4 regions of the Cupriavidus mimosae genome follow, and region 3 is predicted to be linked to each of the others. Evidence: predicted binding sites of a transcription regulator. Region 3 holds the regulator's gene; each other region holds the start of a gene.
The links. The regulator sigma-54, encoded in region 3, starts transcription at its own class of promoters, with help from an activator protein. The targets are predictions, from matches to a motif close to TGGCANGNAANCTGCTTT.
Positions count from the first base shown of each region.

Region 1: urtA (urea ABC transporter substrate-binding protein) is a predicted target of sigma-54. The motif match lies at 1,909-1,926, and genes of this name have one in related genera.
Region 2: nifB (nitrogenase cofactor biosynthesis protein NifB) is a predicted target of sigma-54. The motif match lies at 3,012-3,029, and genes of this name have one in related genera.
Region 4: nifH (nitrogenase iron protein) is a predicted target of sigma-54. The motif match lies at 2,670-2,687, and genes of this name have one in related genera.

Region 1 is NZ_JALHRY010000006.1:303,014-307,444, reverse strand. Features, by position in the region: gene MKD50_RS14045 (gamma-glutamyltransferase family protein) at 1-1,526, opposite strand, end outside; gene urtA (urea ABC transporter substrate-binding protein) at 1,981-3,237, shown strand; gene urtB (urea ABC transporter permease subunit UrtB) at 3,339-4,431, shown strand, end outside.
Region 2 is NZ_JALHRY010000031.1:8,044-12,474, forward strand. Features, by position in the region: gene MKD50_RS29240 (electron transfer flavoprotein subunit alpha/FixB family protein) at 1-307, opposite strand, end outside; gene MKD50_RS29245 (electron transfer flavoprotein subunit beta/FixA family protein) at 304-1,152, opposite strand; gene MKD50_RS29250 (nitrogenase-stabilizing/protective protein NifW) at 1,168-1,506, opposite strand; gene MKD50_RS29255 (hydroxymethylglutaryl-CoA lyase-like TIM-barrel protein) at 1,615-2,670, opposite strand; gene nifB (nitrogenase cofactor biosynthesis protein NifB) at 3,071-4,431, shown strand, end outside.
Region 3 is NZ_JALHRY010000005.1:126,893-131,323, forward strand. Features, by position in the region: gene MKD50_RS11240 (PTS sugar transporter subunit IIA) at 1-456, opposite strand; gene hpf (ribosome hibernation-promoting factor, HPF/YfiA family) at 810-1,160, opposite strand; gene MKD50_RS11250 (RNA polymerase factor sigma-54) at 1,209-2,687, opposite strand; gene lptB (LPS export ABC transporter ATP-binding protein) at 2,811-3,611, opposite strand; gene lptA (lipopolysaccharide transport periplasmic protein LptA) at 3,620-4,264, opposite strand; gene lptC (LPS export ABC transporter periplasmic protein LptC) at 4,385-4,431, opposite strand, start outside.
Region 4 is NZ_JALHRY010000031.1:13,173-17,603, reverse strand. Features, by position in the region: gene nifK (nitrogenase molybdenum-iron protein subunit beta) at 1-36, opposite strand, end outside; gene nifD (nitrogenase molybdenum-iron protein alpha chain) at 105-1,565, opposite strand; gene nifH (nitrogenase iron protein) at 1,643-2,524, opposite strand; gene MKD50_RS29280 (hypothetical protein) at 3,192-3,473, opposite strand; gene nifT (putative nitrogen fixation protein NifT) at 3,475-3,693, opposite strand; gene MKD50_RS29270 (nitrogen fixation protein NifZ) at 4,028-4,431, opposite strand, start outside.

The sequences.
Region 1 (4,431 bases), on a different contig from region 3:
TTGAGCAGGAAGCCGTTGGTCATGTGGTACGAGCCCAGGCCCGACTCGATGGTGGTCGTCATCGCCACCACGTTGCCGTACTTGTCATGCAGCGACAGGTGCGTGGTGCCGCGCTCCTCCACCATCGACGGCGCCAGCGGCACGTCGCCGAGGTTGCCGGCCGCCACCGGCGTAACCATCGAGCCGGTGGTGCTGATCAGGCTGGCGCGCTGGCTCAGGTAGGCTTTGTTCAGCATGGTGTCCGAGGTGCCGCCGGGCAACGGAATGAAGTCGGTGTCGGCCACGTACTTGTTGCGGTCGGCATAGGCCAGGTGGCCGGCCTCGCCCATCAGGTGGACGCCCAGCACGCTCGGGCGGCCGCCGTTCTGGTCGACCAGCGTGGGCTTTTGCGCCGCCATGTCGAAGTTCTCGACGATGCCCAGGATCTGCGCCACCGCGATCCCGCCCGATGACGGCGGCGGCATGCCGCAGACCTCGTACTGCCGGTAGGTGGTGCACACCGGCGTGCGCTTCTTGGCCTGGTAGTTGGCCAGGTCGTCCAGCGTGGTCACGCCCGGCGTGGTGTTGCCGTCGTAGGTGGTCTGGATCTTGGCGACGATGGCCTGGGCGATCGGGCCGTTCTTGTAAAAGGCGTCGGCGCCGCCCGCGGCGACGGCGGTGAAGACCGTCGCCAGCGCGGGATTGCGCAGCACGGTGTTGACCGCGCGCGGGGTGCCGTCCGGATTCAGGAAATAGGCGGCCATCTCCGGATCGCGCTTGATATTGGCGACAGTGGCGCTGTCCGAGATCGCGGCGGCCATGCGCGGCGGGATCGCAAAGCCGTCGGTGGCCAGCTTGATCGCCGGCGCGAACAGTTCCTTCCAGGCAGTCTTGCCGTAGTCGCGGTGAGCCAGCTCGAGCACGCGCAGCGTGCCCGGGGTGCCAATCGAGCGGCCGCTGCGCACGGCATTGGGCAGCGGCGTGGTCTGGTCGGCCGTGGACTTCCAGCGCAGGTAGTTTTCGTCAGCCGCGGCCGGTGCGGTCTCGCGGCCGTCGTAGGCGGTGACCTGCCGGGTCGTCGCGTCGTAATGCAGGATGAAGGCGCCGCCGCCGATGCCGGACGATTGCGGCTCGACCAGGTTCAGCACCATCTGCGCCGCCACGGCGGCGTCGATCGCGGTGCCGCCGGCCTTCAGCACGTCGCATGCCGCCTTGGTCGAGACCGGGTTGTTGGTCACCGCCATATAGGTCTTGCTGTAGACCGTGACCTTGGGCGCATAGCCGGTCGCCTGCTCAGGCGCGTTGGGGTCGCCCGGCAGCACCACGGCCTGGCCGCCGGTGCTGCCGTCCAGCTCGCAGCCGGCGGTAGGCGTGACCGTGGGCGGCGGGGGCGGCGGGGGCGTATCGTCGCCGCCGCCGCAGGCGCCCAGTGTCAGCGCCAGCGCCGCCAGGGCCAGCTTGCCGCGGCGCTGGCGCCAGGGTGGGGTGGCGCGCAACCGGGGCTGCGGCTCGGCGGAAGATGTATGGGGGTCGGCAGCGTACGGCATGGTTTCCTCCTTCCTTTTTTGTGGGTCCGGGAAATGCCATGGCCGGGTCGTCAGGCTGGGCCGCGGCCATCTTCCACCGTAGTGCCGCAGCGCTCCGGTCTTAATCATTGAATGTACGGATTTACATGCATTCGAATCCGGGTTTAAGCGCCCGCTTAATCGGCGCGGGCCAGGGCGCAGGCACGCCGGCGCTTGCCAATGGCGCCACGGTGGCGCAAGCCGGTTCCGGCAATGTGCGCCATGCACCGGGATCGGACGCGGCGGCCGGCACGCACTGTCGCAGTGCGCTGATTCGCTGCACGGCGATGGTGCGCACGCGCCCGGCAGCCGGCATCCGGCCCCGCGCACCGCCTGTAGCCGCGCCGCGCGCACGATATCGCCGTGGCACGCTAGTTGCAGATGCATCACCCCGGGGAGCGTAGTCCCTGACCAACACCATAAACGGGAGCTGCAGATGCAACGACGTGACATGCTGAAGCTGTCGGCGATAGCCGCCGCGGCGATGATCGGTACCAGCCCACTGGCGCTGGCGCAGTCCAAGGAGCCGATCAAGGTCGGCATCCTGCATTCGCTGTCCGGCACCATGGCGATCTCGGAAACGTCGCTGAAGGACGTGGCGCTGATGACCATCGACGAGATCAACAAGAGCGGCGGCGTGCTCGGGCGCAAGCTGGAACCGGTGGTGGTGGACCCGGCGTCGAACTGGCCGCTGTTCGCCGAGAAGGCGCGCCAGCTGGTCAGCAAGGACAAGGTCGCGGTGACCTTCGGCTGCTGGACCTCGGTGTCGCGCAAGTCGGTGCTGCCGGTCTACGAAGAGCTCAACTCGCTGCTGTTCTACCCGGTGCAGTATGAAGGCGAGGAGATGTCGAAGAACGTCTTCTACACCGGCGCGGCGCCCAACCAGCAGGCCATCCCCGCGGTCGAATACCTGATGAGCAAGGAGGGCGGCGGCGCCAAACGGTTCTTCCTGCTCGGCACCGACTATGTCTACCCGCGCACCACCAACAAGATCCTGCGCGCCTTCCTGAAGAGCAAGGGCGTGGCCGACAAGGACATCGAAGAGGTCTATACCCCGTTCGGCCACAGCGACTACCAGACCATTGTCGCCAATATCAAGAAGTTCTCGCAGGGCGGCAAGACCGCGGTGATCTCCACCATCAACGGCGATTCCAACGTGCCGTTCTACAAGGAGCTGGGCAACGCCGGGCTCAAGGCCAAGGACGTGCCGGTGGTGGCCTTCTCGGTCGGTGAAGAAGAGCTGCGCGGCATCGATACCAAGCCGCTGGTGGGCCACCTGGCCGCATGGAACTACTTCATGTCGGTCAAGAACCCCGAGAACGACGCCTTCCGCAAGCAGTGGGCGGCCTGGGTCAAGGCCAACAACCTGCCCGGCGGCGACAAGCGCGTGACCAACGACCCGATGGAAGCCACCTACGTGGGCATCCACATGTGGGCGCAGGCGGTGAAGAAGGCCGGCAGCACCGATACCAACAAGGTGCGCGCAGCCATGTATGGCCAGACCTTCAAGGCGCCGGACGGCTTCACCCTGACCATGGGCGAGAACCACCACCTGTACAAGCCGGTGATGATCGGCGAGGTCAAGGGCGACGGTCAGTTCGCGGTGGTGTGGAAGACCCCGAAGGCGGTGCGCGCGCAGCCGTGGAGCCCGTTCATCGCGGGCAATGAAGGCAAGCCGGACAAGGCGATGTAAGGAGCGGTCGCCTGCCGCTATTCGGCTCCCCTCTCCCACAGCGTGGGAGAGGGGAGCACACCCCCAGTCTGGTTATCCACCATCGTCACTTGCCAGCCCTCATGTGCCATTCGATATCCCTTCCCGCCAAGCTGTGGCTGCGTGCCTTGCTCGCAGCGTTGCTGCTGGCCTCGGCACCGTGGGCCGGCGCACTGACGCAGGCCGACCTGAAGCCGCTGGCCGAAGACGACTTCGATGCCAAGACTGCCGCGCTGTCCGCGGTGGCCAAGGCATCGCCAGCTGAAGCCGCGCCGATCCTGAAGGCCCTGCAGGATGACGCCCTGCAGTATGCGCCGTCGGCCGGCATGGTGCGCCAGGATGGCGACAGGCTGGTCGATGCGATCAGCGGCAAGCCGGTCACGGTCAAGGCCGACGAGCTCGAGTCGCTGACCCTGAACAACAGCCTGCGCGCGCTGGTCGACAGCGCCGCCAGCAGCCTGCTGCTGCAGTCGCCAGACATCGCGGTGCGCGCGCAGGCGGTGGCCACGCTGCGCGACCAGCCCGAAAGCGCGTCGCTGGCGGCGGTGGAAGCCGCGCGCAAGACCGAGGCCGATGCCGGCCTGCGCGCCAGCCTGGACGTGATCTGGGCCAATCTGCTGCTGGCCGGGGCGTCCGCTTCCGACGCTCTTGCCTCGCGCGAGGCGCGGCTCGAAGCCATCCGCATCCTGGCCAGGGACAGCAACCCTCAGAGCCGCCAGAAACTGGCGCCGCTGCTCGAGCGCGACAGCGCCGGCCGCTACCGCGAGCCCGACGGCAGCGTGCGCCTGGCCGCGCAGCAGGCGCTGGACACGCTGCAGGGCGACCAGCGCCGCGCCGAACTGATCGGCAACCTGTTCGCCGGGTTGAGCCTGGGCAGCGTGCTGCTGCTGGCCGCGCTCGGACTCGCCATCACCTATGGCCTGATCGGCGTGATCAACATGGCGCACGGCGAATTCCTGATGATCGGCGCCTATGCCACCTACGTGGTGCAGTCGCTGTTCCGCGCCCATGCGCCGGGCGCGCTCGACTGGTATCTGCCCGCGGCGCTGCCGGCTTCGTTCCTGGCAGCCGCCGTGGTGGGCTTCGTGCTGGAACGGCTGGTGCTGCGCCACCTGTACGGCCGCCCGCTGGAAACGCTGCTGGCCACCTTCGGCGTGAGCCTGCTGCTGATGCAGG
Region 2 (4,431 bases), on a different contig from region 3:
ACACGGGATCGTGGATCACATACGCCTTATTTGCACCGAAACCAAATGCTTCAGTTGCAAACTGCTCAAGGGGCTCTTCAGGGCCGCCGAGCGCGACAATTGCTACCTCACTGCCCAGCTTGTCTGCGAGCTTATATGCCTCTCCTAGGAGCTCCCACGACACGCTATGAACCTGACCCTGATCGTGTTCAAGGAACACCCATACACCCTTGTAAGTTTTCAGGTGCTCAGGCAACTCAAGGTGGCGGTTGCTGCCCCTTCTAACGGTGGTGTTCGGCATATTGTGTGAACTAACGGGGGAATTCATGAGAACCTCTTCATTAACAGGTCTGCCTCCAATGTTGGATGACGGGCCAGGATCTTTTGAACAAGTTTGTGGGAGACTTCGCGGAGGTTCGCGGCACCCACTTCCAGAATTTCGGCTTTCTCGTCCTTTTGCGCTGGGCCGAAGACTTTGCTGACTACGGTGGGCGAGCCTTTGAGCCCAATCCTATTCAAGTCAGTGATGCCGGCTTGTTCTCGATTCCATTTGCGTATCGGAACCGCCGCCGCGTGTATCATCGCGGGGAGTGTTGCAAAACGTAATTCGTTCGTGTTCTCAAGCATCGTTATGAGACAAGGCAGCGTGGTCTGAAGCACTTGCACGCCTCCTTCCGCACGACGCTCGACGACGATTGAACGCTTATTTAAATCCGTTTCAACGATCCTTGATACATAGGTAAGCAGTTGGAAGCCGAGCCGTGTCGCAATACCAGGTCCGACTTGCGCAGTGTCGCCATCGATGGTCTGCTTACCGGTAAAGACCATATCCACTGTTTGTTGAGTCGTGATCTTTTGGATGGCAGCGGCAAGCGCGTAGGACGTCGCAAGCGTATCAGCTCCGGCGAAAGCGCGGTCGGTAATGAGTATGGCATCGTCAGCGCCGAAGCTGATGCACTTGCGTAGCGCGTCCTCGGCCTGGGGCGGCCCCATGCATAGCGCCGTGAGTCGTCCGCCGAAGCGGTCCTTCAGCCGTAACGCCTCCTCTAGTGAGAAGAGGTCGTATGGGTTGATGATAGCTGGAACGCCTTGGCGCATTATTGTATTGGTCACCGGATGCACCCGAATCTGCGCTGAATCGGGGACTTGCTTGATACAGACAACAATATGCATGGTTCCTTCTCCGCGTCAGACGGTGTCGCGCTTTCCCACCGAAGCGCGAAGGTTGTCAAGGCTAACGTACCTTCGTGCTTCTGCCTCCCCAAAACACCTGAAAACCTTCTGTTCCGCTGGCGTTGACGACACGAAATCGTTGTAGGCTTTGAGCAACAAGCTGCGATAAAACTCGAACAGCGCGGTGCCGTTGTCCAAGGGAGGCTCTTCTTGTTGCTCGATGTACTGGAGGAACCTTTTTAGGATATGTAGACGGCTAACGTTCAAAACTGTTTCGTCGAATGCGATGTCAAAATGCCGAAAAAAGTCCTCAGTCGAAGAGAGGTGTTGCTGCTGATGGAGGTGTCCTTGCATATCTTTGAAGTAGGTTAAAAATAGGGTGTGTGACGTAGATGCGGGCCGCGCTATTTCGACGGGCCGACGTTTATTGTTAGCTAACGCTACATGGACAACCTATGGTCGCTAAGAATAGGAATCATTGGCTTTGCTTGATATCTCCGGCGCCTGCTCGCGTTGTCGCGATAACAACATTTTTGTAACTACTCGGTCCTGGAAAACGGCCTCAGAGTTACCCGAATCTTTGTAATCTGGGTGCGGATGCGTCTTAGCAGGCAATGCATCGTGCTTGTCGCATCGTCTCAGCCGGGAATCGAAATGGGATACGCGGGAGTGTGTATCCCAACGCCTAACTCGATGGGAGCACATATGCGTTCTTATTTTTTTCGACGGCACTGCCCAGTGAGACGAATCTTGGGCAAGAGAAGAGATCTGGACGAACGTATTACTATCGACACCTGTATCCTGCTCAATCAAATGCCGTGAACCCGTCACGACTTCCTTGAGCGCTGCCTTGCCCTTCGGGTGAACCATGCCATTTACCGCTGGGCTCACATGTGGGGCGCTGGAGTTGAGCGCAGCTAGTGTATGTGCGGTAGCGAGACCGACATCATGTTGCAAATAGATTTCTACATCGTGCAGCCTTGCAATGAGGTCGTAGGCCGAAAACTGGAGAATTGCACCAACTTTGTTGGAGAATTGGATCCACTGTTCACCATACATCCTCGGGCGCAGCGCGACTTCCACAAGGAATGAAGGGTGCGGACGCGCAAGGTTTGCCATACGAATAGAGCTTCCTGTGTGGCATTCCTCTATCTTCCGGATAAGGTACGCGATCAGAGATAATGCCAAAATTCGCGACAGCCGCAGATGGTTAAAATAGCGATCGGAAACGGAGATGGACAAGTATACAAACTCAGCTTTGCAGCACAGGGCAGCGATTTGCTTGGTGTCTGTCGAGCAGCCGGAAATTGTTGTTGCCGGCTTGAGGTTTATGTCCCCAGTAGCATCGATAAGCGTTATCTCCTCATCACCCATTGCAAATATTGCTGTAAGCAGCTCCGGAATTTCTCCATGCGCGAGTATGCCGGCAATCGCACAATTTTCTTCTATCCGATAAAGGCTCATTGCGGGCCGTTTTAGGCCGGACAATGTTCTCTCGATAATAATCGGTTTAAGCATCGCGGTAGTTGCCTTTGCGCTTCATTGGTCCTACACGGTCGAGCAAGCGTTGTGCCAGCCGAGTTCAATAAGCTGGAGCGCTATCTTCAAGAGCGGCAGCGGCGACGCTGTCAGTAAACGTTGGGGGCTTCGCACATTTTTCGTGTCGCGAATGTCTCTGTCCGGACAAGCTGCTGGGTGCCGAGAAGAGGGAGCCGTATTAGGCCAATTTAGCTACCCTGTTTTCGCAGTGAGCTTCGAGCTGGCTTCAACCCACACGCAAGACGAATGCGCTGCTGTCGAACTTATAGAACGCCGGCAGATGCTGCGCCCTCATACCGGTCGAGATGCTCCTTGCGCGATGGCACGGATTTCGCTTTTTGGCGGATGTACAACTACTCTCGATGTGAAGGAAAGAGTTATGCGAAATAGGGCGTGCACGCGACCATCGGCTGCCTGTTTTGAAGGCGGGGAGAAAGTTGTGCCCCTAATGCCAACTAGCAGAACATCGGCCCTACGGGGCGAGGGTACTCCGTCTGTTGGAGCCAGCGTGTTGAAGTGCGAGTCGCCTGGAGAGGCCGAGGGGATGCGGCCGGGGGTGTGGGATAAGATAAAAGATCATCCGTGCTACTCAGAGGAAGCGCATCACCATTACGCGCGCATGCATGTAGCGGTTGCGCCCGCCTGCAACATTCAGTGCAACTACTGTAACCGCAAGTACGACTGTTCAAACGAGTCGCGACCTGGCGTTACGTCGAGAAAGCTGACGCCAGAGCAGGCAGTGAAGAAGGTGATGGTTGTCGCGAGTCGCATACCGCAACTGACGGTGGTGGGTGTTGCTGGGCCCGGTGATTCGCTCGCGAGCCCAGGAACCACGTTTGAGACGTTCCGTTTGCTTAAGGAGCGAGTTCCCGATGTCAAACTATGTCTCTCAACCAATGGCCTCGCGTTGCCTGACTTTGTGGATGACATCTGCCGATACAACATTGATCATGTGACAATAACCATCAACATGATCGATCCGGTTGTCGGGGCAAGAATTTACCCGTGGATTTTTTGGAACCGTCGCCGGTTGACAGGGACGGACGCCGCGTGCGTGTTGCATGAGCGGCAGATGCAAGGGCTCGAGATGCTAACAGAACGAGGCGTACTGACGAAAATTAATTCGGTGTTGATTCCGGGTATTAACGATAAACATTTGATTGAGGTAAATCGTGCTGTGAAACAGCGAGGTGCGTTCCTTCACAACATTATGCCGCTAATCTCCGACCCGTCGCACGGTACGTACTTCGGCCTGCACGGACCACGAGGACCTACCTCCCGTGAATTGAGGACAGTACAGGAAGCTTGTTCGGGCGGTCTGAAATTGATGCGGCATTGCCGGCAGTGCCGAGCGGACGCGGTAGGACTCTTGGATGAGGATCGCGGTGCCGAGTTTTCACTGGAGAGTATCGAGCAGATGGATATCGGCTATGACCGAAACATCCGCCAAGAGTACCAGTTCCGCACGGAGACTGAGCTCATGGCGCAACGTGAGGCAAAGCGGGAAGTGCCAGCCTTAACCAAGGTCAGGAAAGCGACAGGAGCACTGAAGGTCAATATCGCCGTTGCAACGAAAGGCCGGGGTCGCGTGAATGGGCACTTTGGGAATATCTCTGAGCTAAAAATCTTCGAAGTTAGCGCCTCTGGCGCGCACTTTGTGGGTTACCGCCGGGTTGAATTGTATTGCCAAGGGGGGTACGGTGACGATGAACGACTAGTACGTATCATACGCGCGATCAA
Region 3 (4,431 bases):
TCAGGGATGCCATGCGATCAGCAGTTCGTGCACGGCATCGGGCGTGGGCAGCGTCGCCAAGCCCTCGCGCATGTCGCGATCCGACAGCAGTTGCGCGATCTCGGACAAAATTTCCAGGTGCTGCTGCGTGGCCTGTTCCGGCACCAGCAGGAAGATCAGCAGCGACACCGGCTTGCCGTCCGGCGATTCGAACGGGATCGGCTCGGCCAGTCGCATGAACGCGGCCAGCGGCTGCTTCAGGCCCTTGATGCGCCCGTGCGGAATCGCCACGCCGGCGCCCAGTCCGGTCGAGCCCAGCGACTCGCGTGCGAACAGGTTGTCGGTAACGATGGCGCGCGCCACGCCATGGTTGTTCTCGAAGAGGAGCCCGGCCTGCTCGAACACACGCTTCTTGCTGGTGACGCTGACGTCGAGGGTAATGTTGCCGGGTGGCAGCAATTTGGCCAAACGATTCATGGGCGATGCGCAGGATGTCAGTTAGCGGGCGGATCGTTCCGCCGGGCAGCGGCTGGCTCCCCGACCGCTGCCGGCGCGGGGAAGACGTCCGGCCCATTATAGAGCAGCGGCTACCCTTGCATTGTGCGGTGCAGCGCGAGCAGGCGCAGCCACGATTTCTCTCTCTTTGTATGGCGCAGCATACACCTTGGCGCTGCGCTTGCGAACATTTCGGACCTTCATGCGTGGCAGGGCTTTGCTCCGCTGCCACACACCCGTCACGGCGCAAGGGCGCAAAAAAGCCGCGCTTCGGGGCGCGGCTTGCCTGTGGAATCCTGGTTCAGCAGCCCTCTGCGGGGCTGCCGGGCACGGGTTTATTGCTGCATTTGCGCTGCGGCCATCTGGTACTTGACCGCTTCGCGGTCGTGGCCTTGCACGCGATCCTTGTAGCGAATCACCTGACGGTCCAGCTTGTCGACGAGTGCGTCGATCGCCGCATACAGGTCTTCGTGATGCGCCTCGACAAAGATGTCCTTGCCCTTTAGATGCAGATTGATTTCCGCGTACTGACGCCGGTCCTTTTCCTTGTGATTGTCGACAGAGAGCAGCACGCTAACGCCAATGACTTGATCGAAATGCCTGACGATTCGCTCCAGCTTCGTTTCCACGTACTCACGCAGAGGGGGCGTGATGTCCAGGTGGTGTCCACTGATCTTGAAGTTCATAGCGCTTCTCCTTCTGAAAGAGCCTCACCAGGCAGGCGGTGGGCTCGGCTACAAAGACTTGCGGAGATTGACTGCGGGGATTTTCAAGGCTTCACGATACTTGGCGACGGTGCGGCGTGCGACAACGAAGCCCTGTTCGCCCAGCAGTTCGGCGATGCGACTGTCGGAAAGGGGATTCCTCGGGTCTTCGGCTCCTATCAGTTGCTTGATCAAGGCGCGGATGGCCGTTGATGAAGCCGCGCCACCGGTTTCGGTGGACACGTGGCTACCGAAGAAGTACTTCAGTTCGAAAGTACCCATCGGCGTAGCCATATATTTATTGGTCGTCACCCGGGAGATGGTTGACTCGTGTAAACCCAGTGTATCGGCAATCTCCCGCAAAACCAAGGGGCGCATGGCGATTTCACCGTGGGTGAAAAAGTTCTTTTGACGCTCGACAATGGCCTGCGAGACACGCAGGATCGTGTCGAACCTTTGCTGGATATTCTTGATCAGCCAGCGTGCCTCCTGCAGCTTCTGCTGCAGTCCCGCCGTGCCGGTTTCGCCCTTGGCGCCGCGCAGGATCTGGGCATACATATCGTTGATGCGCAGCCTCGGCATCACATCCGGATTGAGCTGCGCGGTCCAGCCGCCGCCGCTCTTGCGCACGAACACGTCGGGCACGACGAAATCGGCCTCGGGACGGCTGTACGCGTGGCCCGGGTAGGGTGCGAGCGAGCGGATCAGGTCATGCGCGGCCTTGAGCGCGACTTCATCGACCTGCAGGGCCTTCTTCAGTCGCGTGTAGTCACGTACCGCCAGCAGTTCCAGGTGATGGGTGACGATGGTCAGCGCCAGTTCGCGCTGCGGGTGGGTCAGGCGGCGCAATTGCAGCGCCAGGCATTCGGCGGCATTGCGCGCGCCCACGCCGGCCGGATCGAAGCTCTGCAGCAGCGTCAGGATGGCGTGGACTTCGTCGGGGTCGAACTCCAGCTCTTCGGGCAGCTCCGCGCAGATCTCTTCGAGCGAGGCGCTCAGGTAGCCGTCGTCATCGAGCGATTCGATCAGGAAGATGGCGAGACCCTTGTCGCGCGCCGAGATCTTCAGCGGCGTCAGCTGCTCCATCAGGTATTCGCGCAGCGTGGGCTCGGCATCGCGCAGCTGCATCGGCGTCTTTTCGTCCTCGTCGCCTTGCGGGCGGCGGGCGAAGTCATCCAGGCTCCAGTCGCTGTTGCCGTAGTCGTCGCCGCTGCTGTTGTCGCTGTAGTTGTCATCGGCAGCGCCCTCGGCGCGCGCATCGCCATTGCCCTGGGGCTCGGCGGGGGCGGGCGCGGGCGCGCTCTGTACGTTGACCGAGCCATCGGCGGCCACGCGCAGCGGGCTTTCGATCCAGTCGTTCTCCCGCTCGAGCAGCGGGTTTTCCGTCAGCGCCTGTTCGACTTCCTGCTGCAATTCCAGCGTGGAGAGCTGCAGCAGCCGGATCGACTGTTGCAGCTGCGGGGTCAGGGCCAGGTGCTGGGAGAGGCGGAGCTGTAGCGACGGTTTCATGCGACCTATTTTATGCGCATCTTTCCGATGTTGGAACGGAAATTGCTATCGCTAATGCGCCGTGATCGCCGCTGGCTCTCCGCATCGCGCGGCCATGGCAGCCCGCGCCGGGCAGCCGTCTTGTCACATGCGGAAGTTCTCGCCCAGATAGACGCGCCGCACGGCGTCATTGGCGATGATGTCTTCGGGCTGGCCAGCTGCCAGCACCGTGCCTTCGCTGATGATGTAGGCGTGGTCGCAGATGCCGAGCGTCTCGCGCACGTTGTGGTCGGTGATCAGCACGCCGATATTGCGCGCCTTCAGGAAGCTGACGATGCGCTGGATTTCGCCCACGGCGATCGGGTCCACGCCGGCGAACGGTTCGTCGAGCAGAATGAAGCGCGGCGACGACGCCAGCGCGCGCGCGATTTCCACGCGGCGGCGCTCGCCGCCGGACAGCGACAGCGCCGGGTTGTTGCGCAGGTGCGCGATCTGCAGGTCGTCGAGCAGGGCATCGAGGCGGCGCTCGATCTCGGCCTTGGCCAGCGGCTTGCCCTTGTCCTGCTGCAACTCCAGCACCGCGCGGATGTTCTCCTCGACGTTGAGCTTGCGGAACACCGAGGCTTCCTGCGGCAGGTACGACAGCCCCATGCGCGCGCGCTCGTGGATCGGCAGGCCACTGATGTGGTCGCCGTCGAGCACGATGTCGCCTTCGTCCAGCGCCACCAGGCCGACGATCATGTAGAAAGACGTGGTTTTGCCCGCGCCGTTGGGGCCGAGCAGGCCGACCACCTCGCCGCTCTTCACATCGAGCGAGACGTCCTTGACCACCGTGCGGGAGCCATAGCGCTTCTTCAGGTGGCGCACGACCAGCGTGCTGCCGCCGGGCAGTACAGAGTTGGCTTCGACGACAGGCTGGTCGGCAATGGTGGCGGTATCGGTCATGGGTACGGTCAGGGTTTGTTGGCGGGCGCGGGCGCCGACTTCAGGTCCAGCGGCGAGCCGCCTGCGGTGCCGGACTTCTGGTCCTGGCGCGGCGACAGTACCGCGCGCACGCGGCCGGACGGGTTGGCGGCGGCGGCATCGCCGCTGCCGCCGCCCGCCGCGGTATAGAGCTCCTTGCGGCTGTCGTAGGTCAGCACCGCGCCGCGGATCTCGTCGACCAGCTTGGCGCCCTGCAGCCGCGCCATGCGGGCATTGCCGATCAGCTTGGAGAATTCCTGCTTGCCGTCGTACTCGATGCGGTCGCCCCAGCCGTCGATGTATTCGTCGACACCCTCGCGCTTCTGGCGGATATAGGCCTGCCTGCCCGGCTTCGAGGTGGCCACGGCGAACTGGTAGCCCTCGGGATCCGTGCGCAGCTCGGCGGCGTCGGACTTCAGGATCATGGTGCCCTTGGTCAGCACCACGTTGCCGGTCAGCGTATAGATCTGCTTGACGTCGTCATAGCTGGCGTTGTCCGCCTCGAGCACCATCGGCTTGTCGCGGTCCGCGCGCTCGGCAACGGCAGGCTGGGCCAGCAGGCCGAAGGCCAGGGCCAGCGCGAGCAGGGCCGGGGCGGTGCGTCGACGGGACGATGTCGTCAGGGAAGCGGTCATGTTGGCAGGGTTGCTTGAGGGCGTCTGGATGCGTGGTGGAGCGGTTTGCGCGGACTTTGGCGCGCGCGGTGCGGAGCCGTGCCGGCCGGCACCGCGGGCGCGACTGCGCTGGACCGGGCGTCAGGACCCTGGCGCACGGCCCGGGGATGGCCCGGTGATGATGGTGC
Region 4 (4,431 bases), on a different contig from region 3:
TTCATGGTCGAGAATTTTGTCAGTCGATTGTGGCATCACTCACTCCTGTACGTAAGTTCCAAATAAACGTTCGCTAGACGCGCCCGCCGCTGCGATCTCTGTGCTCATGTTCGATCTTTCCACGGCGTCTTCGCGAGGTTCCATACAGGACTTGAGATGGCAATGTCCATATCACGGGCGAATATCGCAAATCCGTCGTAGCCGTGATAAGGGCCTGAGTAATCCCAGCTATGCATTTGACGGAACGGTACACCCATTTTCTGGAATACGTACTTCTCTTTGATACCAGAACCGACAAGGTCGGGGCGCACCCGGTCTACGAATCTTTCAAATTCGTACCCCGTCACATCATCATAGATGAGTGTGCCATCCTTTAGATAATGCGTCGTTCGTTGGTAATCGTCATTGTGTGCAAACTCATACCCCGTTCCGATAACCTCCATGCCTAGATCCTCGTATGCCCCTACAACGTGCCGCGGGCGTAATCCACCTACAAAGAGCATCACCTTTTTACCTTGCAACCGAGGCTTATATTTCGCAGTGACGGCATCAGATACCTTGCGGTATTTAGCGATCACCTTTTCTGCATTTTCCATAATCGCATCATCAAATCGACCTGCAATTTCACGCAAGCTTTTCTCAATCATTGTGGGACCAAAAAAATTATATTCTACCCATGGGATGCCATACTTTTCTTCCATGTGTCGACTGATGTAGTTCATCGATCGGTAACAATGCAACAAATTCAGCTTTGACCTTGGGGTGTTCTCTAGTTCCGCCAATGTACCGTCACCCGACCACTGTGCGATGACCCGCAAACCCATCTCTTCAAGAAGAATTCGACTTGACCACGCGTCTCCCCCAATGTTGTAGTCGCCTATGATAGCAACGTCATAGGGTGTCGATTCAAGCGCGAGACGCTTATTGGAGTGAGCATCGAACACAAAGTCGCGGATCGCGTCGTTTGCCAAATGATGACCGAGTGACTGCGACACACCACGGAAACCCTCGCAGCGCACAGGTACGACGGTGTGCCCGCCATACTCCTTACTCTTCTTCTTTGAGACAGCCTCAATGTCGTCGCCGATAAGACCAATCGGACATTCTGTCTGAATAGAAATCCCCTTGTTGAGCGGAAACAATTGCTGTATCTCATCAATGATCTTGTCAAGCTTCTTGTCACCTCCGAACACTATGTCCTTCTCCTGGAAATCAGAGGTGAACTGCATAGTAACGAACGTATCGATGCCCGTGGTGCCAACGTAGTAATTGCGACGCGATCCCCATGAGTACTGGCCACAGCCAACGGGCCCATGGCTTATATGGATCATGTCTTTGATCGGCCCCCATACCACGCCCTTTGATCCAGCATACGCGCACCCGCGAATCGTCATGACCCCAGGCAGCGACTTGATATTCGACTTCACCCCGCAATCTGGCTTGCCTTCCTCGAATGAACTTAGGTGCTTGGCCCGTCGTTTTCCCATCTTTTCAGGGTAAGCCCGTAGCACTTCGTCAATGAGGGCCTTGTTAGCGGCCTTCCGTTCCTCAACCGTCGTGGTCATCGCGTAGTCCATAGGTAATCAACATGCTCGTCGCAAATAGCCGCCGTGCGTGCACGGCGGCTGTCGTTCAAGCCTGACTAGGCAGTAAGTTCTGACGCAGTCTTCCCAACTTTTGACTCGTCGATCTGCACCAGAATCCCCTTCGCCATCAAGAGATCCTCCAACTGGTCCATCGTGATTGGCGTCGGAATAACACCATTTCCGCCATTGTTATGGATCTTCTCGGCAAGCGCACGATACTCCCCTGCCTGAGCGCAGTCTGGCGCATACTCAATGACGGTCATTCGACGCAGTTCTGCATGCTGGACTACGTTGTCGCGAGGCACGAAGTGTATCAACTTCGTGCCTAGCATCTCCGCCAGCGATTCTGCTAGCTCAAGTTCCTTGTCCGTCTTTCGCTCGTTACAGATCAACCCACCCAAGCGCACGCCGCCGCTATTTGCGTACTTCAAAATTCCTTTAGAAATGTTGTTTGCGGCGTACATCGCCATCATCTCGCCAGACATAACAATGTAGATCTCTTGGGCCTTGTTTTCACGTATTGGCATCGCGAAACCGCCACAGACGACATCGCCGAGCACATCATAGGAAACGTAATCAACACCGTCATACGCGCCGTTCTCTTCCAGGAAATTGATTGACGTTATAACACCTCTGCCTGCGCAGCCAACCCCCGGTTCAGGCCCCCCCGACTCGACACATCGGATGTCCTTGTAACCAATCTTCATTACGTCATCCAGTTCAAGATCCTCGACGGATCCCGCTTCAGCCGCAAGCGAGAGGATTGTATCCTGTGCTTTAGCATGCAAAATAAGCCGTGTGGAGTCCGCCTTTGGATCACACCCAACGATGAGAATCTTCTGCCCGAGGTCGCTCAGCGCCGCTAGCGTGTTCTGCGAGGTAGTCGACTTGCCGATGCCACCTTTACCATAAAAGGCAATTTGCCGAAGGTTAGACATTGTGATACTCCATTTTGAATTGAAGGTGTAGCTAGAAAACCATGGTTTGCAAGGCCACGATCATGTCCTCAGTCTGCGGTGTTTCCCTATGGTCTTCTTCTTTCAAAAGCACGCATCGGCCAGCTCGTGTCCGCGCGACCGCGTTAGCGCAGCTTTCGTGCCATGTCGCTAAGAACTCCAGAAAACCCGCGAAATCGCGGCTTTCCGGAACTTGTTGTAGCCCTAACTATGAACCATGGTCCGCGTCGCGATACTGACAAACCGATCGCACTGTGTCGAAATACGTCGCTTGGCAACTAACACGCCCTCGCGTCGCCCCCACTGACCTATTAACTTGAATCATTAAGGCTGGCACAGCCTGTGTGAAACAGAGACGTGTTTGGCAGCTTCACGCTAGCCATCGGACAATTTCGTAAAACTGAACGGCAAACGCCGTGCCCAGCGGTAATGTAGAATACCTTATGCTTTTTTTGGAAATCCATCGTAACCACGTACGGAGAGTCGTCGTACATTCGAGAGGTCCTAGAGAAGAGACCCCGAGGTCGACTTAGCCGTTGTTTAGCCAACTTTTAAACCATTATGGTCGTCTATGAGAGGCCATTTCCTCACTTAGTAAAGATGAAATCCATTCAGTTATGAAATCCCCCATTCAAATATTATGGTAATGTTATCCATCTTCATTGGATGCCCAATTTTCCGTGAGGATCAGCATATTCGCGTGGCTTGGCTCCGATGTTATAGAAATGCAGACGCCCGTGGATGCACCAAAATAGACGCGCCGCCCAGCCAATTCTATAACCGGTCTTTCGTACCGCATTTCGAGATCGCTCACCCGGATTGCACGAACATCCGGATAGCAGCTTTGCCACTTAGCCGCAACTTCGGGAAGTGATGATTCCTTGCGAATCAATTCCGTTATAATATTGATCTGATCGCCAGTGAGCGCCATGTCATTTGCCTCCAGAATCAACTCTTCTAGCTTCGACAGTCACTGGAAGCCTAGTATCTGGCGCCATCTCTGGTAACTGAAACTGCCAACCATTCCCAAGCTTAACGAGGCCGCCCCACATTTGATCCTTCGTCATGGAAACTATCGGCTCTTCAAGGTCCTTTCTTGGCAGATATGCCTTAAGTGTACCTGTAATATCCTTTCGAATCATAATTTTCATTTTTGGCCTCCAAAAACGGAGAAACTGGAAACACAGTGTATGGCAAACACTCCGTTACAAAGGATTTGTCAGGTTCACCGCCATGCATTGACCTTCGCGTATTGAAAAATTCTCCAGACAAACCACACACATTTTGTCATTGCCCCGACAAGCATAATCGACTCATTACGTACAAAAGGACCTGTAAGGACAGCTTACCCGTTTGGTCTGGTTCCGCCACATCTCGCCGGGGAATCGATCTCTTGCGCGACAACAGCGACAACAGGCAGTTTCTCTTAGCCGGCAAAATACCGCCGGTTCGTCTGGATTCCATACAACAGCACGCCGGCACCTTTTAGCGATCGACTCCCCCCTTGGAATTTAGAACGGCCCCGTCAAAAATTCCCCCGTCTGTGATGGACGGTGGACCCGCGATGTGGTCACGTATAGGCGCGCATACGCCTTCATTTAAGTAGTCCAGAGTGCAGAGTTCTCTTGCGCGCATGCCAACGCGACGATCATCCGCGACGAAGTGAACAGCATAGATGTAGAATCGTTGCAGAAAGGTGTCGATTCTAGTGACGTAGCCAATATCTCCTTTATTCACGATAACTTCGCCAATGCTTTTCCCAAAAAACGTACCATCATTGCGAACCATCGACCGTGCGATTACGCGCTCGCCAACCTCAAACCTAGGTTCAAAGGCTATTTCAACGGTGTCACCCCTCTCGGAGTTACATAAGAGCTGCTTTGGCCTCG